DNA from 3 places in the Micromonospora sp. LOL_021 genome. Region 3 is predicted to be linked to each of the others. Evidence: riboswitches for the same ligand, from Rfam matches in the RefSeq annotation. Region 3 holds a riboswitch; each other region holds the start of a gene.
What was found. A riboswitch is a leader RNA that binds a small molecule or an ion and turns the genes downstream of it on or off. The one in region 3 is predicted to bind cyclic di-AMP.

Region 1 (9,566 bases), on a different contig from region 3:
CGGTGGTGTGCCGCAGCGCTGCCGAGCCGTCGAACGCCGGCACGGTCAGCTCGGCTTCGATCGTCTCCTGGTAGCCCAGCTGGAAGTGGGTCACGGCGTCCCTGAACAACTGCACCCCTTCGGAGTCGGCCAGCGCCTGCTGCAGGGCGCTGGGGTCACCGATCGCGGCGATCCGAAATGGGGGCGAGTAGACCCCGCCGTGCAACAACAGCGTGTTCCCGACACAGCGTACCGCGCTGGTCGCCAACACCCGTACATTCATGATTGACATCGCTTCGGCGCCGCCGGCCCACAGTGCGTTGACCACTGCCTGTACGTCGCTCTGGTGCACCACCAGGTCGTCGTTGCTGGCACCGTCCGGCAGGTCGGTCAGCCGCGGCGCGTCGTCGAGTTCGATGATGACGCCCGGGCCGGCCAGCGCGGTGAAGCCGGCCGCCGACCGGTTCGCGTCGATTCGGGCCTGCTGCCGGGCGATCGGCTCGTCCGACCCGGCGACCAGCTCCGTCTGCTGGTCGACCTGGTCGCGCAGTTGGGCGGCGCGTTCCTCGGCGGCGGCCAGCTGGGTACGTCGGTCGTCGATCAGCTGCGCGAGTTGTGGTCGACGGTCCTCCCGCAGACTGGTGCCGCTGGCGGTGGTGGCGGTCGTGGTGAACAGTAGGCCGGCGAGCAGCGCGATCAGCGGTACGCCGGCGGACCAGCCGGGCTGCTCCGCGCCGCGCCGGCGACGCAGCAGCCCGCGAACGGCGCGCCGGACCACGTCCCGCCAGGACGCGCTGCCGGAGGTGTACTCCACCTCGGCCCCCTCTCCGCCTGCCAGCCATCGACAAGTGTCCGCATAATGGACCACCTGAGCGGTCTATCGCACCTGGTGGACCTGGTTGTGCCCAAATGTCGCTGCTGCCGTGCTGCGGCCCGTGGCCGGATCGCGGCAACTTGACTACGCTAGCTCTTGAACATTATTGGCCATGGACCGTCGCCGCTGCGTCCGGTTGCCGGGCCGGATGATAGCCACCAGGAGAGCGTCGTGCCCAAGTCGCAGGTTCGCAAGAAGAAGGTCTACACCCCGCCGACCGACGTCCGCCCGACCCAGACGGCTGCCACCCGCAAGCCGAGTCCGGTCTGGCTGCCGATCAGCGCCGTCTCGTTGATCGTCTTCGGCATCGGCTGGCTGGTCGTCTACTACCTGTCGGAGACCGCCTACCCGGTCGCCTCCTGGGGCTACTGGAACCTGGCGATCGGGTTCGGTGCCATGGTGAGTTCGCTGATCCTGCTCTCCCGCTGGCGCTGACCCGGTTCACAGTCGGTCCGCAGTCGGCCCGTCAGTGCCACCCAAGGTCGGTCGGTGTCCCCGAGGATGCCGGCCGACCTGCTGTTTTGTCGGGAGCCGGGCGCTGGCGTGGCGGCGACGCTGCCATAGGGTGGCGAGTACCGGTCGCCGGTGCGGTGCGACGCTCGTCACATTACCCATGGGTAACTTGGCGGTAGGCTGAAGCTCCGTGGCCGGCCTTCCGGTCACTCTGCCGCTCGTCCGCAGCACACCGGGAGGCCAACGAATGGGTACGGTCCAGATCGTCACCACGGTGGTCGCCGCCATCGTCACCGCCGTCGCGGTGGTGCTCGCCGGCCGGGCGGTCTGGCAGTTCGTCTCGATCATCCGACTCGGTGAGGCCGACCCGCACCGCACCGGTGACCCGGCCACCCGGGCGAAGGTGATGCTGAGCGAGACCCTCGGCCACACCCGGATGCTCAAATGGAGCGTCGTCGGGGCGGCCCACTGGTTCGTCATGGTCGCCTTCATCGTGCTCTCCATCCTCGTACTGGAGGCGTACTTCGAGGTGGTCGACGCCGGCGGCGGCATTCCGGTGATCGGCGGTTGGCTGCCGTACGGGCTGGTCACCGAGCTCATCTCGATCCTCGGCATGCTGGGTATCGGCGTGCTGATCGGGATCCGGCTGGCGAACCGGCCGACCCGGACCGGCGGCCGGTCACGGTTCACCGGCTCGACGATGTGGCAGGGCTACTTCGTCGAAGCCGTCGTGCTGGCCGTACTGATCTGCGGGTTCTTGATCCGCGGCTTCCGGGTGGCCACCGACCACTTCGACTTCCCGGTCTGGGCCACCCCGGTGAGCCACGCGCTCGGTGCCGTCCTGCCCGCCTCCGAGTCGGCGATCAGCATCACCGCCCTGGTCAAGATCCTCATCTCGATGACCTGGTTGATCGTCATCGCGTTGACGCTGACCATGGGGGTGGCCTGGCACCGGTTCGCCGCCTTTTTCAACATCTACTTCAAGCGGGACCCCGGCCGGCCCAACTCCGGCCTCGGCGCGCTGCGGCCGATGATGAGCGACGGCAAGCCGCTCGACTTCGAAGAGGCCGACCCGGAGTCCGATCAGTTCGGGGTCGCCCAGGTCGAACAGTTCAGCTGGAAGGGCCTGCTCGACTTCACCACCTGTACGGAGTGTGGCCGCTGCCAGTCGCAGTGCCCGGCCTGGAACACCGGTAAGCCGCTGTCACCGAAGCTGCTCGTGCTGTCGCTGCGCGACCACGCCTACGCCAAGGCGCCGTACCTGCTCGCCGGCGGCGGCAAGGACCTCACCGGCGAGGAGAAGGGTACGGCCGAACAACTCGCCAAGGTCGACGCCCTGGCGCTGGCCGAGGCCGACCGCCCGCTGATCGGCGGTGCCGACGACGGCGGCGTCATCGACCCGGACGTTCTCTGGTCGTGCACCACCTGCGGGGCCTGCGTGGAGCAGTGCCCGGTGGACATCGAACACGTCGACCACATCGTCGACATGCGCCGCTACCAGGTGCTGATCGAGTCGAGCTTCCCCAGCGAGGCCGGCGTGATGCTGCGTAACCTCGAGAACAAGGGCAACCCGTGGGGTGCTCCGCCGAACACCCGGGAGGACTGGACCAAGGGGCTCGACTTCGCGGTCCCCCGAGTCGGCGAGGTGGACGACTTCGAGTACCTGTTCTGGGTCGGCTGCGCCGGCGCGTTCGAGGACCGGGCCAAGAAGACCACCCGCGCGGTGGCTACCCTGCTGCACGAAGCTGGCGTCGACTTCGCCATCCTCGGCGAGGGCGAGACCTGCACCGGCGACCCGGCCCGCCGGATCGGCAACGAGTTCGTCTTTCAGATGCTGGCCCAGCAGAACGTCGAGACCCTCAACGAGGCGTTCGGCGACCGGGAGCCGGCGAGACGCAAGATCGTCGCGACCTGCCCGCACTGCTTCAACACCCTCGGCAACGAGTACGGCCAGCTCGGCGGCCACTTCGACGTCGTACACCACACCCAGCTGCTGGCCCACCTGGTCGCCGCCGGCAAGCTCACCCCGGTCACCCCGGTCGACGGTGGGTTGACCTACCACGACCCGTGCTACCTGGGCCGGCACAACCGGGTGTTCAGCCCGCCCCGGGAGGTGCTCGGCGCCGCATTGACCGCAGGTGCCGAGGCGGGCGGCGACCCGGCCCAGCTGCGGGAGATGCCGCGCAACTCCGAACGCTCATTCTGCTGCGGTGCCGGCGGGGCGAGGATGTGGATGGAGGAGCGGATCGGCAAGCGGGTCAACGTCGACCGGGTCGAGGAGGCGCTCTCCACCGGGGCGCAGACCATCGCGGTCGGTTGCCCGTTCTGCTACACCATGCTCGGCGACGGGGTCACCGGCAAGCAGTCCAGCGGCGCGGCGGACGAGAACGTCGAGGTCGTCGATGTGGCGACGGTGCTGCTCAGGTCGGTCAAGCCGGCGGTAGCATCTTCGGCGTCATCGTCATCGTCATCTTCGGCGTCGGCGTCGGCGTCGGCCGAGGAGTAGGGAGAAGCGGGTGCTGGGTTGGGCCCGCGAGTTCCTCGCCCAGCCCTGGCCGTTCCTCACCCTGGCGGTGCTGGCCGGCGTGAGCCTGCTGGTGCACCGGCCGGTCGCCGTACGGCTCGGCTGGGCACGCTGGCCGACGCTCGGGATGCTCCTCGGCGCCGCCGCGATCACCGCGCTCACCCTGCCGCCGGCACCGGCCGGTACCGGCGTACCGCTCGCTCCCGGGGCCTCCGTTTCCGGCCCGAACGGGGAGGTCCTGACCGCGTGCCTCCGGTCACTCACCGATCCGGCGGTGCTGTGGTCCGGGCTGGTCACCGTCGATTCGCTCGGTGAACGGGTCGGCAACGTGGTGATGTTCGTGCCGCTGGCGTTCTGTGCCGTCCTGGCGGTCCGCCGGCCAGCGCTGGCCACTGGGCTGCTCCTGCTGGCCCCGGCCGGCGTCGAAGTCGCCCAGGCGGTGCTCGGCGTCGGCCGCGAGTGTGTCGGCTACGACTGGGTCAACAATGCGACCGGGGTGCTGATCGGGGCGGTCGGCGGCGGCATCGTCCGGTTGCTGTGGCGGCGGTTCGCACCGGCGCGTACCAGGGTCAGCTAGCTACCAGTCGCGACATCGGTGGCGGTGACGACGCCGCGGGCGACCGTTGCCCGGTACCCGTCGACGACGTCGGTGGTCGCGGCGATCGGCCAGGTCGCCGGCCCGAGCACAGCGGACAGGTGGCGCTGCGCGTCCAAGGGCTGTGCGGCACCGGTGTCAGGTACGTCGAGTGCGTTCAGCAGGCAGGCCAATGCGGCGGTACGCGGTTCGACCGGTCCGGCACCGCGCTCGGCGGCGGCCAGCCGTCGCCGGGTCGCCGTCTCGGCGGGCGGTTCGACGCCGTCCGGCGGAGCGAACCTGGTCCGGGGCAGCACCCAGAGCACCCGGTCCCGTTCCCGGCGGAGCACTCCCGAGGCGACCAGCCCGTCGAGCACCTCGTCGACTACACCGTGGGACAGATCGACCACCCAGTCGCGGGTCGCGCGGCCGGGCTCGGCCTGGATCCTGGTCCGTGCCCGGTCGAGCAGCTTCCGACCCTGCCCTCGACCCGGGTCGTCCTCGGCCGGGACACCGTGAGCCGGGTTGTCGCTGGCCTGGCTGTCTTCGGCCGGGTTGCCGCTGGCCTGCACCCGGCCGTCCGCATCGATCGAAAGCTGCCCGCCTACGGCGAGGTCGCACAACACTGCCCCGGCGACCGCGTAGTCGAGCTCGGGGGATGCGACGGTCGCGGTTCCGGAATCGTCATAGCTGAGCAGGACCAGCTCTTCCGCGATGCTGAGCGACGTCATACCGTCACGCTAACCGCCCAGAGCGGTGACTGCAGGAGAAGCGGTGGCTGCGGGAGAAGCAGCGGCTGCGGGCGGCGACGAGCGGTTGCTTCGGATGAAGCAGGGACAGCAGGCGGTCTTGAACGAACACCGCGCTTTCCAATAAGGTGATGCACCGACCGCTGCGGATGTCGGCCTCCGTACCCCCGCCCGTGAGGCCCCAGCGATCGAACCATTGAAGGAGTCGCTGCCAATGGCACGTGCGCTCGCAAATTCGCACATCCATCGTCACAGTGGGTCCCGATATCGATGCGGAGAGCGTCGACCCATGCGCTTTATGCGGCGCAGTGCGATTGCGCTGTTGCTCGCCGTAACCGCGTTGGTCTCCCCGGCTGGGCCGGCCCACGCCGAGCCGACGCTGGCTGAGATCGAAGCCGAGTTGGACGCCCAGTGGCTGAAACTGGAACCGGTCATTGAGCAGTACAACAAGGTGCACAGCGAGCTCAAGGCCAACGAGAAGAAGGCGGCCGCGCTCGACGAGAAGATCCGCCCCCTGTCGCTGCAGGCCAACCTGGCGGCGGACGAGATCGGCGAGGTGGCCAACCGCTATTACCGGACCGGGCCGTCGAGCGAACTGAACGCCCTGCTCCGGACCGGATCACCGACCAGCCTGGCGGATCAGCTCGTGGTGCTGGACCGGATCTCCAAGCGTCGGCAGGAAAAGATCACCGCCGTTCTGGACACCCGGGACCGCTATCTCGCCGAGCGGCAGGCGCTGGACGAGCTGATCGCGAAGCAGCAGGCACAGGACAAGACGCTCGCCGAGCAGCGCAAGGCCATCGACGCCGAAATCAAGCGGCTGGAACGGGCGCGAAACGCCGCGTACCAGTCAACCGGCTACACCGGCGGATCCGGTGCCTCCGGCCCGTGCCCGGCGGTGTCGGTCGGCGGAGCCGCCGGAACCGCGGTCCGCACCGCGTGCGCACAGCTCGGTAAGCCGTACGTCTGGGGTGCCACCGGGCCGAACGCCTTCGACTGTTCCGGCCTGACCCAGTACGCCTGGGCAAGTGCCGGTGTCAGCCTCACGCATTACACCGGAACTCAGTGGAATCAGGGCAGTTCGGTCAGCCGCGCCAACGCCAAACCAGGGGATCTCGTATTCTTCTTTAGTGATCTGCATCACGTGGGGATCTACATCGGTAATGGCCTGATGGTGCACGCTCCACGCGCGGGTCAACCCGTGCAGATGGAGAACATCGACAACATGCCGCTCGCCGGATTCAAGCGGGTCGGCTGATCGCGGCAGGTCAGCACGCTCGCCGAGGCGATCTGAGTGACGCGCGTCGGTGGGCCGAACGTATGGGCGGACCGGTATGAACGGGCCGGTCCGCCCAGCAAGATTCGAACGCTTGAACGACGACAGCCTATGCACGATACGCAATCGGATGTGTACGCAAAGAGATAGTCCGTGTTCTCGCTTGCGTAGCGAGAACACCGCTCTCTACCCTTGGGGATCGTCGAGTCGGGAGGACGTCAACCAACCGGGTTGACCTCGGCCTGACACCGCCTAATCGCCGCCTGACGGCGAGCCGGGGACCCACGGCACTCCCGGGGTGAATCCGCAGGCCACTGCGGTAGGGCGTCTCCTTTCCGCCCGAACCCGTCAGCTAACCCGGTAGGCGGTCTGGGGAGAAGGAGTCCGGTGGCTACGAGCGCCCCTCGGCGGTACCTCCGGTGGTCCAGCCGCGACCATCGGCGAAAAACGCCGCACGACCCTCGACGAATACTCAACGCGTTGATCGCCGCCACGACCGGCGTCGGTCTGCTGCTGGTCGGAGCTCCGGCGCAGGCGCAGCCGACCGTCGCCGAGATCGAGTCGCAGATCGACGAGGTCTGGGCCGAGCTCGAACCGACGATCGAACGGCACAACGCCGTACGGCAGGACCTTGCCGCCAAGAAGAAGCAGGCGGACGAACTGCAAAAGAAGATCAAGCCGCTGCAGATCCAGATCGACCTGGCGATGGACCGGGTAAGCGAGTTCGCCGCCCGGTCGTACAAGGGCGGTAGTCCGTCGGTCTTCAACGCGATCCTGACCAACGGCAAGCCGACCCACCTCGCCGACCAGCTCGAGCTGCTGGACCAGTTCGCCCGGCGGCAGGCCCGCGACGTCCAGGCCGTCGTCGACCTCAAGAACGAGTACGCCGCGAAGAAAGCCCCACTCGACGATCTGATCGTCGAGCTGACCAGCACCGAGGCTGAGCTGGCGGCGAAGGCCAAGGAGATCGACGCCGAGGTCGACCGGTTGCAGGACCTGCGACTGGAGGCGTACGGCTCGACCAACACCCTCGGCTCGCTGCGTCCCGCGCCCTGCCCGGCGACCTACCCCGGCGGTGCGGCCGGCAAGGCGGTCACCTTCGCCTGTGCGCAGATCGGCAAGCCGTACGTGTGGGGTTCAGCGGGACCGGGCAGCTACGACTGTTCGGGTCTCACCTTGGCCGCCTGGGCGCAGGCCGGCGTCTCGCTGCCGCACAACGCCGCTCGGCAGCGTCAGGTGACCGCCAACGTCAGCCGGGACGAGTTGCGCCCCGGCGACCTCATCTTCTACTACAGCGGGCTCTCCCACGTTGGCATGTACGTGGGTGACGGCTGGATCGTGCACGCCTCCCAGGCGGGCGAACCGGTGCAGATGCGCAAGATCGGTTCGAGTGTGCACAGTTACGGCAGGCCTGGTTAGACCTGACTCCTCCCCATGGCCTGGCGCGTGCCGCTGATCCCCCCGTCAAGCGGCAGCACCGGCCACCGGAAAGGCGCCCTCCCATGTCTCCCCCCGGCTTGGGAGGGCGCCTTTCGCCTCCCCGTCGCCGGTACGCCGGCTCTCCGGCAGCCCTGCCGGTTCAGCTGGTCGGCCAGGTGCGCCACCGCTGCCAGGACCGGCTCGGAGTGGGGCCACGCTGCCCCTGGTACCGGGATCCGTAGACCGCCGACCCGTACGGATGCTCGGACGTCGACGAGAGCCGGAAGATGCACAACTGGCCGATCCTCATCCCGGGCCAGAGCTTGATCGGCAGGTTCGCCACGTTGGACAACTCCAACGTCACGTGGCCGGAGAAGCCGGGGTCGATGAAGCCGGCGGTGGAGTGGGTCAGCAGGCCCAGCCGACCCAGGCTCGACTTGCCCTCCAGCCGGGCGGCCAGGCCGTCGCCGAGCGAGACGACCTCGAGCGTGGAGGCGAGGACGAATTCACCGGGGTGCAGCACGAACGGGTCGCCGCTGGGCACCTCGACCTGGGACGTCAGATCGTCCTGCCGGGTGGCCGGGTCGATGTGGGTGTAAAGGTGGTTGTTGAAGACCCGGAAGTATCGGTCGAGCCGGACATCGATGCTCGACGGCTGGACGAGCGAGGGTTCGAACGGCTCGAGGGAGAGGCCGCCGGTCTTGGTCTCCGCGACGATGTCCCGGTCGGAGAGGAGCATCGTCACACGATAGCGACGTGCGGCCGGCGGTGCGACCGTGCGGCGGGTGTCCTGGCCGGAACGTACCCGGATCGGCGTGGCCGGGCGATCCCACTATCTCTTCGTACACATGTTCGATAGAATGATCGCATGGCAACCTGGTCCGAGTTCGCAGCCGACGAGCCCCGCCTGGCCACGGCGATCCGACTCCTCATGCAGCAGTACGGCCCCGGCCTCGGCTACCTCGCCACCGTCCGAGCCGACGGCGGTCCCCGGGTGCACCCGGTCTCCCCGGTGATCACCGACAGTGGGCTGTTCTGCTTCATCATCGATTCGCCGAAGCGGCGTGACCTGGAGCGGGACGGTCGGTACGCGCTGCACTCGTTCCCGCCGGAGGAGAGCGACGACGAGGCGTACCTGGCAGGTCGGGCGCATCCGGTCACCGATCCGACCAAGGTGGGTCGGCTGGCCAGCGATCTCGGGGCCGTGCCGCACGTCGACTGGCGGCTGTTCGAGTTCACCGTCGACGTGGCGATGGTGGCGCAACGCGGTGGCAGCACCGGCCACTACGCGGCGGCGGCGCCACGGCAACCAGCCGTCCAGGTCTGGCTCGACCCGACCAGCGGCAGCGTCTCCCACCCGGTGCCGACCCCGGTCGCCTGCTGATCCGCCGTGCGGCACCGGCCGACGCGTCGACGCCCTACCCGTTGACGCTCGGTCGACGGGTGTCGAGCCGTACCCATGCTGGTGCTCGGTTGGCGGCCGGGCCTGTTGCGCAGTGACCGGGCGGACCGGGTAAAGTGGGGCCGCTCGCGGGTGTAGTTCAATGGCAGAACATCAGCTTCCCAAGCTGACAGTGCGGGTTCGATTCCCGTCACCCGCTCTCCAACACACGAAAGCCTTGGTCGTGACCACACTCCCAACCAGGGCTTGCACTGTACGTACGCGGGGTCGCCGCTAGGTTCCTACTTCCGTGGGTACGAGGCCTGCAGCACTTCGC
Region 2 (9,566 bases), on a different contig from region 3:
TCGTGCGCGGCGGGAGCCCCGATCACCGGCGCTGGTGGTGGCGGGTCCGGTTGACCGATCGACCGGATGGCAGCCCGGTGTCCGGGCCGACCACCGGGACGGCCCGCCGGGCGCTGGTGGACGCCGACTCGGTGGCGGCGCTGCGCCGCCTGCTGGCTGAGCCGGCCGCGGCCACGCCGACCCGCCAGCTGGTGGTTCGGGTACGCCGTTGGCGTCCGCCGACCGCCGGCTGGTCCGGCCGGCTGGGCCCGGTACCGGGACTGCGGCGGCACCGGGTGCGGCTGCCGCGCGGTGGGGGCAACGCACGGCTCAGCGTCGACCTGGCCGAGCCGGTCCCGCTGCACGATCTGCTCACCGCCGCGCTGGCAGTGCTGGCGCCGGTCCGGCCGTTGCCCCGACCGGCCAGCGCCGACGTCGCGGCGGTCGGGGTGGCGCCCGGCTGGCTGCCGGTCGACGCCAACCATTCGGTGACCGGGGCGTTGACGACGAACCCCGAGATCCGCGGGTACGACGTGGTCCTCGCCCCGGACGCGGCGACGCTGGCCGCCGGGTCGGACCTGGTCGGGGTGGCGGTGACCGCAGGTGGCACCGGCGCCCGGGTAGCCAACCGGCAGCCGCTGGTGCTGATCGATTCGGCGGTGGCGAACCCGGTCGGCCGGGGCCGCCGGTACGGGCCGACGGAGCCGGCCGGGGCGCTGGAGTTTCTGCCCGGCGACCCGGTGCCGGGCTGGCAGGTGCGGCCGGCTGAGTCCGGCCCGGCCGGGCCGGACCTGGCACCGGCCGGGGCGGATTCCCCGGTGGCCGGTGCGGTGCCGGTGGCGCGCGGCGGGTTGGCCGGCGTACCGCTGTCCGGTGACCAGCTGGCGGCGATCCGCCGGTTCACCCATCTGATCTGCCCCGATGTGCCGGCGATCGCGCCGGCGGCGGAGGCGACGCTGCTGGCCCAGCTGGCGGCGACCGGTGCCGTGCTGCGGGTGCCGCAGCTGCCGCCGGCGGTGGCGGACCGGTTGGCCGAGCCGTTGCTGGCGGTGCTGCGCAGCGACCTGCCCGGGGTCGGCGCGGATCCGTTGGAGTGGGAGATCCGCAGCGTACGGCAGCGGTCGGCGGCGTTGCGTGGGCACGCCGCCGCGTTCGCCGCCGGTGACGTCACCGGCGACACCTTTCCGGCGCTGGCGGCGCCGCCGTCGGTGAGCGCGGTGCTGGTCACCCGGCGTCCCGAGTACCTGCCGGACGTGGTGCGGCAGCTGGCCGGGCAGACCTACCCGGAACTGGAGATTGTGCTCTGCCTGCACGGTATCGAGTTGACGGCGGACCTGCGGGCGCGGCTCGGTGAGTGTGGCCGGCCAATCCAGATTTTCAGCGCGCCCGCCGGGTTCAGCTTCGGCGAGGTGATGGGCGCGGCGACCGCGCGGGCGCGGGGCAGCCTGGTCACCAAGGTCGACGACGACGACGTGTACGGCCCGGAGCACATCTGGGACCTGGTGCTGGCCCGGGAGTACTCGGGCGCGATGCTGGTCGGCAAGGCGGCCGAGTTCGTGGTGCTGCAGATGCTCGGGGTCACGGTCCGCCGGGCCGCGGTGCCGCCGGAGGCGTACGGCGCCCCGGTGGCCGGCGGCACGATGTTGATGGCGCGCGGTGACCTGGAGGCGGTCGGTGGTTGGCGGCCGGTGCCCCGGTCGGTGGACCGCGGCCTGATGGACCGGGTGCTGCGAGCCGGCGGGCTGATCTACCGCACCCATCCGCTCGGCTACCTGTACGAACGGCGGGCGGCCGGGCACACCTGGGACGCCGGTCTCGACTACTTCCTGCGTCGGGGTGGCCAGCAGTGGGACGGGGTACCCCGGCATCCGGAGTTCGGTACGTCGCCGGTCGGGCTACCCGAAGTAACCGCTCGGTAATCCACCCGCTCTTCTGGTAATCGAGCTGTCACAATATGAACATGGCACGTTTACCCGATGTGCCAGGGCGATGGCGCTCGTCACAGTCATTCGGGGGCCGGCAACCGATGGCTGGGGGAGGTGACGGTGACCACCGTCGCGCTCAAGGATGTATCCAAGGTCTTTGCCGACGGGACCGTCGCCGTCGACAAGGTCAACCTCGACGTCAACGACGGTGAGTTCATGGTGCTCCTCGGCCCGTCCGGCTGCGGCAAGTCGACCGTGCTGCGGATGATCGCCGGGCTGGAGGATCCGAGCAGCGGCGCGGTGCTACTGGACGGCGAGCTGGCCAACGACATTCCGCCCCGGGACCGCCGGGTCGCGATGGTCTTCCAGGACTTCGCCCTCTATCCGCACATGTCGGTGGGGGACAACATCGCCTTCCCGCTGCGCCTGTCCGGAGTGGAAACGGCTTCCCGGCAGGAACGGGTGGCTGACGTCGCCAGCGCGCTGGGCATCGGCGACGTACTCGCCCGTAAGCCCAGTCAGCTCTCCGGTGGCCAGCGGCAACGGGTGGCGATGGGGCGGGCCATCGTCCGCCGTCCCGGCCTGTTCCTGATGGACGAGCCGCTATCCAACCTGGACAGCGGGCTGCGGGCCGAGCTGCGGGCGGAGATCTCCGGGCTGGTCCGCGAGCTCGGCGTCAGTACCGTCTACGTCACCCACGACCAGGCCGAGGCGCTCACCATGGCCGACCGGGTGGCAATCATGCGCAAGGGCGTGCTGCAGGACGTCGGCACCCCGACCGAGGTGTACGGCCGCCCGGCCACCCTCTACGTCGCCGCGTTCCTCGGCAGCCCTCGGATGAACCTGCTGGAGGCCTCGGTCTACGTCCATCTCGACCGCTACGTCGCGCTCAACCTGGGCGAACAGACCCTCTACCTGCCCTGGACCGATCTGCGCGCCCGGGCGGTGTCGCACTACCACGGGGAACGCATCGTGGTCGGCCTGCGGGCCGAGGCGCTGACCCCGGTTGCCCCCGGCAGCCCGGGTGACGTGCTGCAGGGCCGGATCCGGTTCCTCGAACATCACGGCCACGAGTCGCTGGCCTACCTCGACATCGGGGCCACCGCGATCGTGGTCGACGACCTCGCCGGCACGGCGGTGGAGCCGGCCGGTGCCGGCGGCCGGCTCCACCGGTTCAGCGGCGTGATGCAGCGCCTCACCGGTCGGTCCGTTGGCCGGGCAGCCGTCGCCGAGCAGTCGGCCGAGTCCGGCCCGGACCGGGAAAGCGTGCTCAGCGACCCGGGGCGGCACCACCGCCGGCCGGCCGAACTGGCCGTGCGGCTGGCTCCGTACCCGGCAGTCACCCCCGGCCATCCCCTGGCCGTCTCGGTCCGGATGGACGCCCTGCACTTCTTCGACGAACGGGGCGATCGGATCGATGTCGGATGGCGATGAGTGACTGACTGGTCACCGTGGGCAGGCGCGCCGGTGGAAACCGAGCCGGCCGACCGGAGATCAGGTTAGATTGGCTGCGTGCTCGGTCTACCCGCTCATGTGACCGCCTGCCTGTTCGACCTCGATGGGGTGTTGACTCAGACCGCGAAAGTGCACAACGCGGCGTGGGAGGAAACCTTCAACAACTTCCTCCGCGCCCGGGCCGACGAGACCGGCCAGCCGTTCCAGCCGTTCGATCCGGGTGCCGACTACAGCCAGTACGTCGACGGTCGACCGCGGGCCGACGGGGTGCGTTCCTTCCTCGCCTCGCGAGGCGTTGAGCTTCCCGAGGGGTCGGCGGACGACCCCCCGGAGGCCGACACCGTGTACGGCATCGGCACCCGGAAGAACGAGGTGCTGCTGCGACGCATCGCCGAAGACGGGGTGCAGGTCTACGACGGTTCATTGGCCTACCTTCATGCTGCCCGCTGGGTCGGGCTGCACCGGGCCGTCGTCTCGGCCAGCGCCAACTGCCGGGACGTGCTGATCGCGGCGGGGATTGAGGAGTTGGTCGAGGTGCGGGTAGACGGGGTGATTGCGCGCGAGAAGGGCCTGCGGGGCAAGCCGGAACCGGACACGTTCCTGGCGGCTGCCGCGCAGCTCGGCGTCGAGCCGGGCAACGCCGCGGTGTTCGAGGACGCGCTGGCCGGCGTGACGGCGGCGCGAGCGGGGGAGTTCGGCTGTGTCATTGGTGTCGACCGGGTCGGCATCGGTGACGAACTGCTCGCCAACGGTGCCGACATCGTGGTGAGCGATCTGGGGGAGTTGCTGGTCGGAGCCGAACGGTGATCCGCGAGCGGGCCTATCCCGTGGAACCATGGCACGTGCGGGAGACCCGGCTCGACTTCGACATCCTGGCCCAGTCGGAGTCGGTCTTCGCCCTCGCGAACGGGCACGTCGGATTCCGCGGCAACCTGGACGAGGGCGAACCGCACGGCCTGCCCGGCACCTACCTGAACTCGTTCTACGAGTTGCGACCGCTGCCGTACGCCGAAGCCGGCTACGGCTTCCCCGAGTCCGGCCAGACGCTGGTCAACGTCACCAACGGCAAACCGATCCGGCTGCTGATCGACGACGAGCCGTTCGACGTACGCTACGGCGATCTGCTCTCCCACGAGCGGGTGCTCGACCTGCGGGCCGGTCTGCTGGACCGCAGGCTGGAGTGGCGCTCGCCGGCCGGGCGTACCGCCCGGGTCCGCAGCACCCGGCTGGTGTCGTTCACCCAACGGGCGGTCGCGGCGATCTGCTTCGAGGTGGAGGCGGTCGACGAGCCGCTGCGCATCATCGTGCAGTCCGAGCTGGTCGCCAACGAGGAGCTGCCGGCACAGAGCAAGGACCCGCGCGTCGCCGCCGTGCTGGAGACGCCGCTGCAGGCCGAGGAGCGGCTGGTACAGCCCGACGGCGGGCTGCTCATCCACCGGACCAAGGCCAGCGGGCTGCGGATGGCGGCGGCGATGGGGCACGAGATCGACGGCCCCGGCGAGGTGTCGGTCAGCACCGAGGGTTTCGACGACTGGGTCCGGACCACCGTCTCCTGCCTGCTGGAGCCGGGGCAGCGGCTGCGGATGGTGAAGCTGCTGACGTACGGCTGGTCCAGTCAGCGCTCGTTGCCGGCGCTGCGCGACCAGGTCGGCGCGGCGTTGGCCGGCGCGCGGATCTCCGGCTGGGAAGGGCTCTGCGCCGAGCAGCGCAAGTACCTCGACGACTTCTGGGGCCACTCGGACGTGCGGGTGGACGGCGACCCGGAGATTCAGCAGGCGGTCCGGTTCGGGCTGTTCCACGTGCTGCAGGCCGGTGCCCGCGCCGAGCAGCGGCCGATCGCGGCGAAAGGGCTGACCGGCCCGGGGTACGACGGGCACGCCTTCTGGGACACCGAGATGTTCGTGCTGCCGGTACTGACCTACACCCAGCCGGGGGCGGTCGCTGCGGTGCTGCGCTGGCGGCACTCGACCCTGGACCAGGCGCGGGAGCGGGCCCGGATGCTCGGGCTCAACGGGGCTGCGTTCCCGTGGCGGACCATCCGGGGGCAGGAGTGCTCGGCGTACTGGCCGGCCGGCACCGCCGCGTTCCACGTGGCGGCGGACATCGCCGACGCGGTCCGGCGGTACGTGCACGCCACCGGGGACGTCGAGTTCGAGCGGGAGATCGGCCTCGAACTGCTGGTGGAGACTGCCCGGCTGTGGCGTTCGCTGGGCCACCACGACCGGCACGGCCGGTTCCACATCGACGGGGTGACCGGGCCGGACGAGTACACCGCCGTGGTCGACGACAACATCTACACCAACCTGATGGCACAGCGGAACCTGCTGACCGCCGCCGACTGCGCGCTGCGCTACGCCGACCGGGCCTGGGTGCTCGGCGTCGACGACGAGGAGACCGCGGCCTGGCGGGACGCGGCGCTGTCGATGCACGTCCCGTACGACGACGAGCTGGGCGTGCACCCGCAGTCGGCCGGGTTCACCCGGCATCAGGAGTGGGATTTCGCCGGCACCCCGCAGGACCACTATCCGCTGCTGCTGCACTACCCGTACTTCGATCTGTACCGCAAGCAGGTGGTCAAGCAGGCCGACCTGGCGCTGGCGATGCACTGGCGGGGCGACGCGTTCACCGAGGAGGAAAAGGCCCGCAACTTCGCCTACTACGAGCGGCGTACGGTGCGGGACTCGTCGTTGTCGGCGTGCACCCAGTCGGTGATCGCCGCGGAGACCGGCCATCTGGAGCTCGCCCACGACTACATGGGCGAGGCCGCGTTGATGGACCTGCATGACATCAACCGCAACACCCGCGACGGCATCCACGTGGCCGCCCTGGCCGGGGCGTGGCTCGCGCTGGTCGCCGGCTTCGGCGGGATGCGAGACCACGGCGGCGAGCTGACCTTCGCCCCCCGGCTGCCGCAGCGGATCAACCGGCTGGAGTTCGCCATGATGTGGCGGGGCCTGCGGCTGCGGGTGGCGGTCCAGCACGACGAGGTGACCTACTCGCTGCGCGACGTCGACCCGAACGCCACCGTCGACCTGACCCACCACGGCGAACCGATCACGGTGACCGCGGACAAGCCGGTCACCCGGGCGATCCCGCCGGCCGGCCCGGTCGGTCCGCCGCCGCAGCAGCCGACCGGCCGGTCACCGGTACGCCGGTCGGCGCGTACCGACTGACGGACCTCTCGCGCGGTGCCGGGCCGGCCCGGCACCGCGCGAGGTGAGGTCAGGTCACAGCAGGGACAGATGTACGTGGTTGGTGTGGTCGCTGTTCGGGTCGCCGCCGGCACCGCTGTACGAACTCCAGCCGGTCGTCGGTGACCAGAACTGGCGGTACCAGATGACGTACAGGATCCCGAGCTTGTCGGCGTTGCGGACCAGGAAGGCGGTCAGGTTGTTGCCGTACAGCCGGTCGTCGCCGAAGGCGTCGCCGCCGAACCCCTGCTGCTGAGCGGAGAAGTCGCAGGCCCGCCCCTTCGGGTGCTCGAACGGGCCGCCGGGGCGGAAGCAGGAGACGAAGCGGGTGAAGCCGGCCTTCTTCGCCTCGTTCAGCGCGTGCATGGTGCGCGGCGTGATGCAGCCGCTCGTGGTGGGGTCGTCCAGACTGCACGACTGGGACGGCCAGGAACCGTCCGAGTTGCGCGGCGCCTGGGCGGCGACCGGCGAGGTGGCCGAGACGAACCCGTTGGTGGCGACCGCGCCGACCAGCTGCAGGGCCTTTTCGGCCTCTTTCTTCTGGCGAGCCATCGCCTCGAGTTGCTGTTCCTCGCGGGCCACTTCGGCGTCGATCGCGGCGACCGCCCGGGCGGCCTGTTCGCGGGCCTCGTTGAGTTCCCGGATCCGCTTGTTGTCGTGCATCGCGATCATGTCCAGGCCTTCGGCGCGTTCCAGCAACGCGTCCGGGTCGGCGCTGTTGAGCAGGACCATCACCGGGGTGATCCGACCGAGACGGTACGAGTTGGAGGCGACCTGGCCGATCTGTGGGGTCAGCGCCGCTATCCGTTCCTCGACCTTTTCCAACTCGAGGTTGAGCTTCAACTGGCGTTTGCGGGACTCGTCGACCGCGGCTTTGGCTTCGACGAAGCCCCGGCCGGTTGATTCGAGCACTTCACTGAGCAGTGGCGGGGCGCCTTCGTCGTCCGGATCCTGAGCGGCGGCCGGCGACGCTACGACGAAGCCGGCGAGCAGGGCGGCGACGGCGGCGAGAGCCGCGGCCGTCGGAATCCGCCGGCGGAGGGGTGCGGTCATCCTGTTCCTTTCCTTGGCCGCCGACCGAGTTAGCTGACGGGTTCGGGACGGAACGATCCCTACCGCTGGCGCGGATTCACCCCGGTGGAAACGTGGTTCCCCGGCTCACCCCGGAGGGTGATTGGGCGGCGGTCACCGCCGGCGCCGGTGGGCGCCGCCTGGCGGAGACCGCCGGCAAGCTTACCGGATCGGTCACCGGCATCAACACCTCGACAATCCTGACTGAGCTGGAAAAATCCGTTACCAGACAACGACTTTCGGTGATGTCCACTGTCTGCGTCCGGCGGCGTACCGCAAGTCGTCGGACGGGCCGGATACCGCTGCGCCGAGGTTAGCGGCTGACTACAGTGCGTATGAGGAAAAGCGGGAAAGTCGTAGCGTCGGACGGATCCTCGGTGAGAGATGACGATTCCCCGGTCGGGCCGCCGGACGCCGACAGCGTGGCGGTGATCGGCCTCGGCCGGTTCGGTGGTCAGGTCGCCCAGTCCCTGCTCCGCCTCGGCCATCCCGTGCTGGGCATCGACGAGCATCCCAAGCGGGTGCACCGCTGGTCTGAGCGGCTGCCAAGGGTGGTCGAGGCGGATTCGACCGATGACCAGGCGTTGCGCCAGTGCGGTGTGGCCGGTTACCCCCGCGCGGTGGTCGGCATCGGCTCGGACGTCGAGGCCAGCATCCTCACCGTGGTGGCGCTGACCGAGCTGGGTGTGCCGGAGATCTGGGCGAAGGCGATCACCGCCAAGCATGGCCGGATCCTCGCCTCGGTCGGTGCGCACCATGTGATCTTTCCGGAGGCGGCGATGGGTGACCGGGTGGCCCACCTGCTGGCCAGCCGGATGCTCGACTTCATCGAGTTCGACGACGGGTTCGCCATCGCCAAGGTCTGCGCCCCGCCGGACGCCGCCGGTCGGACGTTGGCCGAGTCCCGGCTACGCCAGCGGTACGGCATCACGGTGGTCGGGATCAAGGAGCGGGACCGGCAGCTGCGGTACGCGGGACCTGAGACGTTGATCCCGCCGGATGCGCTGCTGATCGTCGCCGGGGCGACCACGGCGGTTCAGCAGTTCGGCCGGTGAACATGGGCGTGACCGCCTCATCACACCTTCATTTCGTGAGCTGATCAGCCGCTGGACTTTCGCAAACTCGTGACTCAGGCTACAGTCCCTGCATGGGAGCGCTTCCATCGATGGATGTGCCCCCACTGAGGTAGTCGACGCGTGGCGCGGCGATGGCGACATCACCGTGTCAACCGCACAGCTCCCGAGGCTGGCGGCGGGCCAAGCCCGGACTCCGCCGCCAGCCCGCGCACCACCTGTCGAGAGGAGGTGGAACCAGAGCCACTCGCGTGGCCCGGCTCCCGCGCGTCACGCACGACCTGGACGCCAGACCGCTCGTGCGTGTGTAGCAACTGATGGTGGGGACGGGGGTTGCCCTCCCCGTCCCCACGCTAGTCCCCGATTGTTACGGCGGGGAATCGCCGACAAGTCAGGACCGCGACGCCGGTCCGTCCGACAGCGCTGCCCAGCCTGCCGATGAATCGGCAGGCTTCGTTGTGCATGGGGCCTGGAGCAGCAGCTGGCTGCCGCGCCCGATCCGCGGCGACGGTCGGACCGAGGTGCGTTTCGCCGTCGCAGAAGGTTCGAGCTCCGTCGATCGGTAGTGGGCAAGCTCACAGTCGGTTGATCCGCTGGTCGCGACCGGACGATCTCGTCGCCCGCTGTCGCGCGGTGGTGCCCGACTGATCGATCGACAATCATGGATGTCACAGTCGCTGGTCCGTCCCGGCGTCCGCACCGAAAGCGAGATGTCCATGCCGCAACCGCCGCACCACTGCCGCCGGTGGATCCGGCGCGATCCCAACCGCACACGACGCCAGCTCGGCGTCGCGGTCGCCGCCGCACTGCTCGGCCCACCCCTGCTGCCGGCGTCCGCGGCGCTCGCCGCAGCGGACACCGTGCCGCCGACC
Region 3 (9,566 bases):
CCGGTACGGCTCGAGTTCGGTGTCCCAGGCGGTGCCCATCGCCTTGTCGAGGGCGTGCGCGATCGCTTCGGGGGCCGGCGACGCCGCGATGATCGCCCGGATCCGGTCCTCACCCAGCTGGATGTCCCCGGCCGCCCCGATGGTGGCCCGAAACAGGCCGCGACCGGGTACGTGCATGAACCGCTCCCCGTCGGCACCGGGGCTGGGTTCCTCGGTGACCTCGAAACGGGTCATCGGCCACTGCCGTAGGGCAGCGGCCAGCTCGGCCCCGGTCCCCGCCCGGCCGGTCCAGCTGCACTCGGCACGCCGCCCGTTCGGATCGAGCGGCTGAGCGGTCCAGTGCAGGTTTACCGGCGCGACGAGGACGCGCGATATCGCCCATTCGACGTGAGGGCACACGGCGAGCGGGGTCGAGTGGACGTATACGACGCCACGCGTTGGCACGGTGACCTCCCGGAGAGCGAGGTGCGTCTTCCCCTACGACCTCGACCACCGGGCGGTGTGACCAATGATGACTGTTGTGACGGGTGGTGCGCCAGTGAATCGGCAAACTGGTCACGGAAATTGTCGCCGCCCGGCTCCCCGGGTCCGCCCCGCCGCGGGGAATGTCAGGCACGGGTGCCTCGTTGTCCCTGCTGGTCGGCCGGAAACTACGGCCGGGCGCGAGGTGGCCCAGCCGATCTGCGGCCGGCCATCCGGTAGGATGAGGGCGGCGTATGCCCGACACCCAGCGAACCGTTTGTGTGATCAGCCGTACCGCCAGCCCTGCCCGTACCGCCAGCCCTGTTCGTACCGCCAGCCCTGTTCGTACCGCCAGCCCTGTTCGTACCACCAGTCCTGTCCGTACCGTCAGTCCTGCAAGGGAGTCCCCCCGTGGCGAGCAACACCTCCAAGACCGCGCGCGCGTCAGTCCGCGCCGGCCAGGCCGGTCAGGGTGGTGCCCTGAGCGTCCTCGGCGAGTTCAAGTACTTGATCCCGCTCAACGGCGGCAAGCACGCCTATGTTCGCAACCTCACCAACGGGAAGACCGCTCACCTGCGTACCGACTCGGACGCGTTCGTGGAGGAGATCCGGTCGCTGGCCGGTGCCGGCCACGCCGCGAAGATCCGGTTGGAGATCAACGCGCTGGCGGCCGCCCACCCGGGTCACGGCTGGGAGCTGACCGAGAAGCGGCTCGTCGAGGCCGGGGTCTTCGAGGCCTGAGCATGATCTGACGGGTCGACGACGACCCGGACCTTGGACGGCCCCGCCGGGCGGCACGCCCGGCGGGGTCGTTTCCGTCGCTGGTGGTGGCGTGGCGGTGTCGCGGTCGCTGACAGTGGCTGCTGCTGCTCAGTTGAGCAGTTCCACCTGGCCGTTTCCGAGGTCGTAGACCCCGCCAGTGACGTCGATCCGCCCGTCCGCGAGCGCCGCGGCGAGCAACTCCACCTGCCGCAGCCGTTGCACGGTCCGCCGCACATGGGCCCGCACCGCGAGGGGCTGCACGTCCGGGTGCCCCACACCGACCTCGGTCACCGCCGGAGCGATCTGCTCCACCAGGTACCCGATGCTGCCGGCCGGGCGACTGCCGGTGCGTTGCGCGCTGATGGTCGACGCCACCGCTCCGCACCGCTCGTGTCCGAGCACGATGACCAACGGCACACCCAACGCACCGACGGCGAACTCGATCGACCCGACGATCGCCTGGTCCAGCACCTGGGCGCCGGACCGCCCGACGCAGATCGAACCGAAATTCTGGTCGAAGATCGCCTCCAGCGGCACCCGCGAGTCGATGCAGCCGAGCACGAACGCGATCGGATGCTGCTCGCCGAGCGCAGCGCTGGCCGCAGCCGCCGACACGTCGTGACCGTGCCGTGGTCGTCCGGTGACGAAACGCCGGTTGCCGGCCAGCAGCTCGGCCAGCGCCTCGGCCGGGCCGGGGTGATCGGGTGGTGGCGGGCCGGACGGACGCGGTGCCCGGGAATCCGGCATCGGGAACGACGGTGACGACATGAATGCAGCGTGGCGTGCTACTGGCCGGTCGGGAAGGCAGTTGCGAGTCTTCTCACCGTGCTGGTTCCAGATCCTGCCTACCGGGGTACGTCCGTACCGGGACCGCCAGCGACATGGGCGGAGGTGACGGCGGTGGGCAGGCCTCAGGAGTTCAGCGTCCGGCTGCCGGACGGAGTGGTGCTGCGCGGGCGGTCCAGTGGCCCACGCGATGCGGAACTGACCCTCGTCCTGTTGCACGGCTGGACGCTCGACCAGCACACCTGGCACCGTCAGGTCGGGGAGCTGACCGGGACGTCCGGACAGCGGGTCCGGGTGGTTACCTACGACGCCCGCGGTCACGGCCGGTCCACGGCCGCCGGGCTGGCCACGATGACTCTCGGGCAGCTGGGCGACGACCTCGCCGCGGTGCTGCGCCGGGTGGACGCCGCCGGCCCGGTGGTCCTGGCCGGGCATTCGATGGGTGGCATGGCGATCATGGAGTACGCGCACCGGCACCCGGTGGATTTCGCCGCCCGGGTCGCCGGACTGGCGTTCGTGGCCACCACGGCGGAGGGACACACCCACACCGCGTACGGGCTGGCACCCCCGGTCGCCCGGCTGGTCCGGCTCTGCGAGGTGGCCGGGGCCGGTGTGCTGGCCAGATGCGGCGCCCGGCGACCCCATCCGGGTCTGCTGCAGCCGCTGCGGCCGACCCTTCGGTGGCTGCTGTTCGGGGACACCTGCGATCCGCGGGACCTCGAACTGGCGACCACCGCCGTCGGTCGGACGACGCTACGGGCGATCGGCGGCTACCGCGCTTCGATCGGCGCTCAACGCCGGCTCCGCACGCTGGCGGCGCTCGACGAGGTTCCGGCGGCGGTACTGGTGGGAGATCGTGACCGGCTGACGCCGCCGATCTGCGCCGAATCGATCGTCGACGCGTTGCCCGGAACCGACCTGACCGTCTGCCCCGGGGCCGGACACATGCTGATGCTGGAACGACCGGACCGGGTGACGGCCGCCCTCGTCGAGGTGCTCGGCAGGGCGGCCGGGCGCGGCAACCGGATCCGCCTGGCCGGGGTCGCCCGGTGACCGGGAGCCGGCGCCGGGCTGGCGCGCGGACGGTAACGTCGTAAGGCTGCCGGGTCCGATCACGTGACGGGGTCACCACGCTCCGCCGTCGCCGCCCGGCGCCGTGACCGTCCGCCGGCGGACCGGCCGCCCTACCCCGGCCGACCCGCCCTCGCCCAGGAGCCGCAGCGTTGACCGACGCCACCACGTTGGACCAGGAGATCGCCGCCGAGCAGCGGCACGTCGACCGGGTGTACGCCCGGTTGGCACAGCTACGCCGGGACGCGGTACGCGCCGAGCGAGACGGCTACCGCCTCGCCCGGGTGGGCAACGTCGGTGCCCTGGTGGAGCGCGACGCGATGGTCTTCCACGCGGCCCGGCGGCGGCATCTGCTCGACGCCGAGCACGAAGGGCTGGTGTTCGGCCGGCTCGATCTGCGCGACGGCGCGGTGCTGCACGTGGGTCGGCTCGGGGTGCGCGGCGAGCGGGCCGAGCCGCTGCTGATCGACTGGCGTGCCCCGGCCGCCGCCGCGTTCTACCAGGCGACGCCGGCCCGACCACAGGGCGTGGTGCGGCGGCGCACCATCCAGTCCCGGGGCGAGCGGGTCACCGGCGTCTCCGACGACCTGCTCGACCCAGCGGCCGCGCCGGCCGGGATGCGGGTGGTCGGCGACGGCGCGCTGCTGGCCACCCTGGCCCGCGCCAAGGGACGTGGGATGCGCGACATCGTGGCCACCATCCAGCAGGAGCAGGACCAGGCCATCCGGTCGCCCGCCACCGGGGTGACGATCGTCTCGGGCGGCCCCGGCACCGGCAAGACCGCGGTCGCGCTGCACCGGGCGGCGTACCTGCTCTATTCGGACCGGAGCCGGTTCGCTGGCGGCGGCATCCTGGTCGTCGGCCCGACCGGGGTCTTCGTCGAGTACATCGCCGCGGTGCTGCCCGCCCTGGGTGAGGAGAGCGCCACCCTGAGGTCGCTGGGGTCGCTGCTGCCTGGGGTGTCGGCGACCCGGACGGATCCGGCGGCGGTCGCCGTGGTGAAGGGGTCGCTGCGGATGCGGCGGGTACTGGAACAGGCGGTACGTGACGCGGTACCGGACGGGCCGACCGAGCTACGGCTGCTCTACCGGGGGCAGTTGCTGCGGCTGCGCGGCCCGGAGCTGGACGGCATCCGGGCCCGTGCGCTGCCCCGGGGGGCGCGGCGCAACGAGGTCCGGCGGGCCGGTATCGACGGGTTGTTCGAGGCGTTGTGGGCGCAGGCCCGGCAGTTGGTGGCCCCGGCCCGGCTGCCCGGACAGGCCGAGTTCGAGGACGAGTTGTCGGACCGGGACGATTTCCGGGACTTCCTGCGGGCCTGGTGGCCCCGGTTGCTGCCGCGACACGTGCTGGGCTGGCTGGCCCGGCCGGACCGGCTGCGTCGGTACGCGCGGGGCGTGCTCGGCCCGGCCGAGATCACGGCGCTGGCCGACGCGTTCGGTGACCTGGCGGGCCACGGGCCGACGATCGCGGACGTGGCGCTGCTGGACGAGTTGGACGAACTGCTCGGCCGGCCGCCGCAGCCCCGCCGTCGGCACCGGGATCCGTTCCAGGTGACCGGCGGGGTCCGTGAGGTGACGACCTTCGCCGACCGGGACCGGGCGGCCCGGGCCGCCGCCCGGGATCGGCCGGCCGACTACCGGGAGTACGCCCACGTGGTGGTCGACGAGGCGCAGGACGTGTCGCCGATGCAGTGGCGGATGATCGGGCGCCGGGGCCGGCTCGCCTCCTGGACGGTGGTCGGGGATCCGGCGCAGACCGCGTGGACCGGGGATCCGGCCGAGCTCGCCCAGGCCCGGGACCGGGCGTTGGGCCGGCGGCCGCGGCGGGAGTTCGGGCTGACCACGAACTACCGCAACCCGGCGGAGATCTTCGAACTGGCCGCCGGGGTGATCCGCGAGGTCGCTCCGGATGCCCCGTTGCCGACGGCGGTCCGATCGACCGGGGTGGCACCGCGCCGGGACCGGGTATCTGCGACGGTGCTGCCGGCTGCCGTCCGTAACGCGACCGCCGAGATGCTGGCAGCCGTGGAGGGGACGGTCGGCGTCATCGCCGCGGTGGCCCGGCGGGACGAGGTCGCCGGCTGGCTCGCCGAGCTGGCGACCTCGCGGCTGCAGGTGGTGTCGAGCCTGCAGGCGAAGGGCATGGAGTACGACGCGGTGGTGCTGGTGGCCGGCGAGGATATCCGTGCCGAGTCCGAGGCCGGGGTGCGCACGCTCTACGTCGCGCTCTCCCGGGCGACACAGCGGCTGGTCACCATCGACCTCGACCCGGATTCGATTGCACATATTGCCATGTGAGCATTAGTCTGCTGACGAAACGCCGGGCGACGGAGGGTGGCAGGCGTGGGAGCCGGACACGATCACGGTGCCGGGAGCACCGGCCAGCGACACTACGGGCGTCTCTGGGCGGCCTTCGCCCTGCTGGCGGTCTTCATGGTCGTCGAGGCGGTCACCGCGCTGGCGACCAGCTCCCTGGCGCTGCTGTCCGACGCCGGGCACATGTTCACCGACGTACTCGGCATCGGCATGGCGCTCGCGGCGATCGCCGCGACCCGACGACCGACCGGGGAGCCGCAGCGCACCTTCGGCCTCTACCGCCTCGAGGTACTCGCCGCGCTGGCGAACGCCGTACTACTCGCCGGGGTCGCGCTCTACGTCCTGGTGGAAGCGGCCCGCCGGTTCGCCGATCCGGAGCCGGTCACGGTCGGCCCGATGCTGGTGGTGGCGGTCGCCGGGCTGCTCGCCAACATCGTCGCCTTCGCCCTGCTGCGCCAGGGGGCCCGGGAGAGCCTCAACGTACGCGGCGCCTACCTGGAGGTGCTCGGCGACCTGCTCGGCTCAGTGGGGGTGCTGGTGGCCGCCACGGTGATCGCCACCACCGGCTGGTGGTACGCCGACCCACTGGTCGCCGTCGGTGTCGGGGTGTTCATCCTGCCGCGTACCTGGCGACTTGCCCGGGCCGCGCTGCGCATCCTGGTGCAGGCGGCGCCGGAGCACGTGGAGGTCGACCGGGTCCGCAGCCGACTGGCCACTGTGCCGGGCGTCTGCGACGTGCACGACCTGCACGTCTGGACGCTCACCCCGGGCATGGAGGTGGCCTCGGCGCACCTGGCCGTGACCTCGTCGGTCGACGTCGGCACGGTGCTGCGGGACGCCCGGACGGCCCTGCACGACGAGTTCGGTATCGAGCACGCGACGCTGCAGATCGAGCCACTGGCCCCCGCCGACTCCTGTGGACCGACCGACTGGTGATTAGCAGATGCTTAAGTTTCGTGACCTTACCGCGACGTTGACAGCTACGATATACATATATTTCTGATTTTTCTGGACATAACACGGCTATCGATACCGGGACGGCAACCCGGGGAACCGGTAGTGTCGGCCCCGGTCTCCGCTCGGGCGGCGCCCCTCCGGCGCCCGCGGCGGCCGTCGCCTAATCGCCGTACGGCGAGCCGGGGAACCACGTACCTGGGGTGCATCCGCGTTACGCGGTAGGGATCTTCCGTCCCGAACCCGTCAGCTAACCCGGTCGGCGGCTGACGGAAGGAACGCACAGTGTCACGCACAGTCCACAGGAAAACCCGATTCGCGTTATTGGCTGCGTTGACCGCCGCCCTGATGGCCGTCACCGGCACCCCGATCGGCTCGCCGGCCGGAGCCGCCCTGCCCACGAACCGACCCGACCGGGTCGAAGACGAGGGCGGCACCGACAGCCTGCGCAAGCAGCTCGATGCGGCCTCGAAAGGCTGGATCGACGCCAAGGCGGCGCTCAACCATTCGAAGGGCCGGCAGAAGAAGCTGTCCGAGCAGCTCACCACGGTCGGTGCTGAGCTGGAGCAACGAAACAGGAGCGTCGGGCACATCGTCGACCGCGCGTACCGCAACGGCCGGCTCGGCCCGGTCTCCGCTCTGCTCAACAGCACCTCACCGGAGGGGTTCATCGACCGGGCGGCGGCGCTGAGCGCGGTGACCGCCAACGAGGAGAAGCAGCTCCGCGAGCTGTACCGCACCCGTGACCAGGTGACCAGGTCCAAGGCTGCGATCGAGCATGAGATCCGGGAGCAGCAGAAGCAGGTCACCATCATGGACCAGCGCCGAAACCAGGCGGAGCGGGCCCTGGCCGTCGCGGTCGCCGCCGAGGAGGAGGCTGAGGAGCGGGCGAGGCAGCAGGCGGCGGAGGAGGCCGAGCGGGCCGCCGCCAGCGGATCCTCCGGCTCAGGATCCTCCGGTTCGTCCGGCTCCGGCTCAGCCAGCGCGTCGGCGACCCCGGCCCCGCGCAACGCCAACGGCTCCTGGCCGGCCGAGTCGTGCAGCGTCGACGACCCCACCACCTCCGGCTGCATCACGCCTCGTACGCTGCATGCCCTGAACCAGGCGAAGGCTGCCGGCTTCACCCGTTACGTGTCCTGCTTCCGCAACGGCAGTTCCGGCGAGCACCCCAAGGGCCGGGCGTGTGACTTCGCCGCCCAGCCCAACGGCTTCGGTGGAGTCGCGACCGGTGGCGACAAGAGCTACGGCGACAACCTCGCGAACTACTACATCAACAACGCCGACCGACTCGGCGTGCTCTACGTGATCTGGTACAAGCGGATCTGGCTGCCCAGCAGCGGCTGGAAGACGTACAGCGGCGCAGGTGGCGACCCGTCCAGCGACCACACGAACCACGTGCACCTGTCGGTGTACTGACGTCGCACGTGCGGGGGCGGACGGCCACCGACGTGGCCGTCCGCCCCCGCACGACTACGAACCGACGGCCCCTCCGGCTCGTCGGTAATCCCCCGAGTCGCCGCAGCGCATTCCCGGAACACGATTCCTGTCGGCGCCGATAAACGGCGCGAGGGAGCCTCGGGCAGCACGGAAAGACCGATCGGCATATCGACCGACGGCCACCGGCAACCACGCGAGAGCGCTCTACCACCACGCAGTCACACCCGGCTCACGCAGGCCACATTGCGGCTCGCGAGAGCGAGAGAGCGCTCTCACAGCTAGATATATAGCAGCGGCAGCGCAGCTGTCAACCGACCACCCCGACGCCGTGCCGGATTCACGAAAGTTCATGTCGGGATATTGACAGAAGCCCGCATGTCTGATGACCTCCTGGCAATAACTCATTAATGGGCGTGAAATTTTTCGCGATCGTGGACCGCGCCCTACCCAACCCGGAGGCACCATGAACCTGTCGATCCGTGGCGCGCGAACAGGTCGTACGCCGCGCCGGATCCTGGCAGCCACCACCGTGACGGCGCTGGCCGCCGCCGGACTGATCTTCGGCGTACTGCGCACCGCCGACGCCGCCACCGTCGGCGCCGGCAGCTACACCACCACCCGCCCGGCCGGTGCCGCCGCCCCGACCGCCTGCGGCAACATCTCCGCCAACCCCCGGCAGTACGTGACCGGCAACGCGCCGACCGGTGCCGTACCCACCAACGACTGGTGGTCGTCGCTACTGTTCAAGCGCTACAACTGCGCGTACTCCGACCCGCTGCACGCCCACCCGATGTCGTTCCAGCCGACCTCCGGCGGTCTCGGGGTCTCCTACACCACCGAGGCGGCGATCTCCGGCACGTCGACCGGCGTCGGCGAGTACCACTACCCGTACACCCGGGAGTTCACCCTCGGCGTCGCCGGACTCAACGCCCCGGACGTCAAGGTCGACGGCTGGACCGACTGGACCGTCAGCCCGTACTGGTCCGACGGTGCCCGCACGCTGCGCGCCACCGTCGGCCACGGCCTGCCGTTCGTGTACGCCCAGGTCACCGGCGGTAACGCACAGCTGTCGTTCCCCGGCACCCCGACGGTCTGGCACCACAGCGGCACCCGCGTCGGATTCTCGATGCGCGGCCACGACTACGTCGCCTACGCTCCCAGCGGCGCGACCTGGACCGTCAACGGGACCACGATCAGCTCCACCCTCGCCGGCCGCGGCTACTTCTCGGTGGCGCTGCTGCCCACCGGAGCCGGCATCAGCGCCGCGCGACGTACCGCCCTGATGGACAGCTACAGCCAGTACGCCCACGCCCACGTCACCGGCACCCGGGTCAGCTGGAGCTACGACCAGGCCAGCAGCACGGTCGACGCCACCTACAGCTTCACCACCACGGCCCGGGAGGGCTCCGCCACCGGCACGGTCGTCTCCCTCTACCCGCACCAGTGGAAGCACCTCGATGGCGGCAGCCCGATCGCCGAGACCTACGTGTCGGCCCGCGGCCCGATGCGCAACCTGGTCGGCGCGACGTCGTTCCGGACCGCGATGCGCTTCCACGGCGTACTGCCGGAGGTGCCCGCGGTGGCCACCAGCGCCGGTGCCGACCTCGCCACACTCACCGCCCACCTGGACCAGGCCGCGTCCGGCGATCCGCTCGCCGGCTTCGACAACGACACCTACTGGACCGGCAAGGCGCTCGGCCGGGCCGCCCGGCTGGCCGAGATCGCCGACCAGCTCGGCCGGACCGCTCAACGCGACCACCTGCTCGCCGCGATCCGCAA

Region 1: linked by a shared signal. The riboswitch ahead of ACFHWT_RS17060 (NlpC/P60 family protein) and the one ahead of ACFHWT_RS00845 (coiled-coil domain-containing protein) in region 3 are both predicted to bind cyclic di-AMP.
Region 2: linked by a shared signal. The riboswitch ahead of ACFHWT_RS03240 (coiled-coil domain-containing protein) and the one ahead of ACFHWT_RS00845 (coiled-coil domain-containing protein) in region 3 are both predicted to bind cyclic di-AMP.

What each region holds. Positions count from the first base shown of each region.
Region 1 covers NZ_JBHMIN010000024.1:14,273-23,838, forward strand. Annotated here, with positions in the region: gene ACFHWT_RS17030 (DUF881 domain-containing protein) at 1-793, opposite strand, end outside; gene ACFHWT_RS17035 (cell division protein CrgA) at 1,025-1,288, shown strand; gene ACFHWT_RS17040 (heterodisulfide reductase-related iron-sulfur binding cluster) at 1,554-3,812, shown strand; gene ACFHWT_RS17045 (VanZ family protein) at 3,823-4,407, shown strand; gene ACFHWT_RS17050 (GOLPH3/VPS74 family protein) at 4,404-5,135, opposite strand; gene ACFHWT_RS17055 (NlpC/P60 family protein) at 5,452-6,411, shown strand; cyclic di-AMP (ydaO/yuaA leader) riboswitch at 6,669-6,811, shown strand; gene ACFHWT_RS17060 (NlpC/P60 family protein) at 6,910-7,848, shown strand; gene dcd (dCTP deaminase) at 8,009-8,587, opposite strand; gene ACFHWT_RS17070 (pyridoxamine 5'-phosphate oxidase family protein) at 8,717-9,232, shown strand; tRNA gene ACFHWT_RS17075 (tRNA-Gly) at 9,379-9,449, shown strand.
Region 2 covers NZ_JBHMIN010000002.1:236,074-245,639, reverse strand. Annotated here, with positions in the region: gene ACFHWT_RS03260 (hypothetical protein) at 1-1,898, shown strand, start outside; gene ACFHWT_RS03255 (ABC transporter ATP-binding protein) at 2,025-3,338, shown strand; gene ACFHWT_RS03250 (HAD family hydrolase) at 3,417-4,166, shown strand; gene ACFHWT_RS03245 (glycoside hydrolase family 65 protein) at 4,163-6,532, shown strand; gene ACFHWT_RS03240 (coiled-coil domain-containing protein) at 6,587-7,603, opposite strand; cyclic di-AMP (ydaO/yuaA leader) riboswitch at 7,606-7,741, opposite strand; gene ACFHWT_RS03235 (potassium channel family protein) at 7,999-8,676, shown strand; gene ACFHWT_RS03230 (cellulose binding domain-containing protein) at 9,405-9,566, shown strand, end outside.
Region 3 covers NZ_JBHMIN010000001.1:175,670-185,235, reverse strand. Annotated here, with positions in the region: gene ACFHWT_RS00875 (DUF3145 domain-containing protein) at 1-444, opposite strand, end outside; gene ACFHWT_RS00870 (hypothetical protein) at 874-1,203, shown strand; gene ACFHWT_RS00865 (carbonic anhydrase) at 1,333-1,992, opposite strand; gene ACFHWT_RS00860 (alpha/beta fold hydrolase) at 2,125-3,063, shown strand; gene ACFHWT_RS00855 (HelD family protein) at 3,234-5,378, shown strand; gene ACFHWT_RS00850 (cation diffusion facilitator family transporter) at 5,424-6,332, shown strand; cyclic di-AMP (ydaO/yuaA leader) riboswitch at 6,501-6,631, shown strand; gene ACFHWT_RS00845 (coiled-coil domain-containing protein) at 6,699-7,766, shown strand; gene ACFHWT_RS00840 (glycosyl hydrolase) at 8,251-9,566, shown strand, end outside.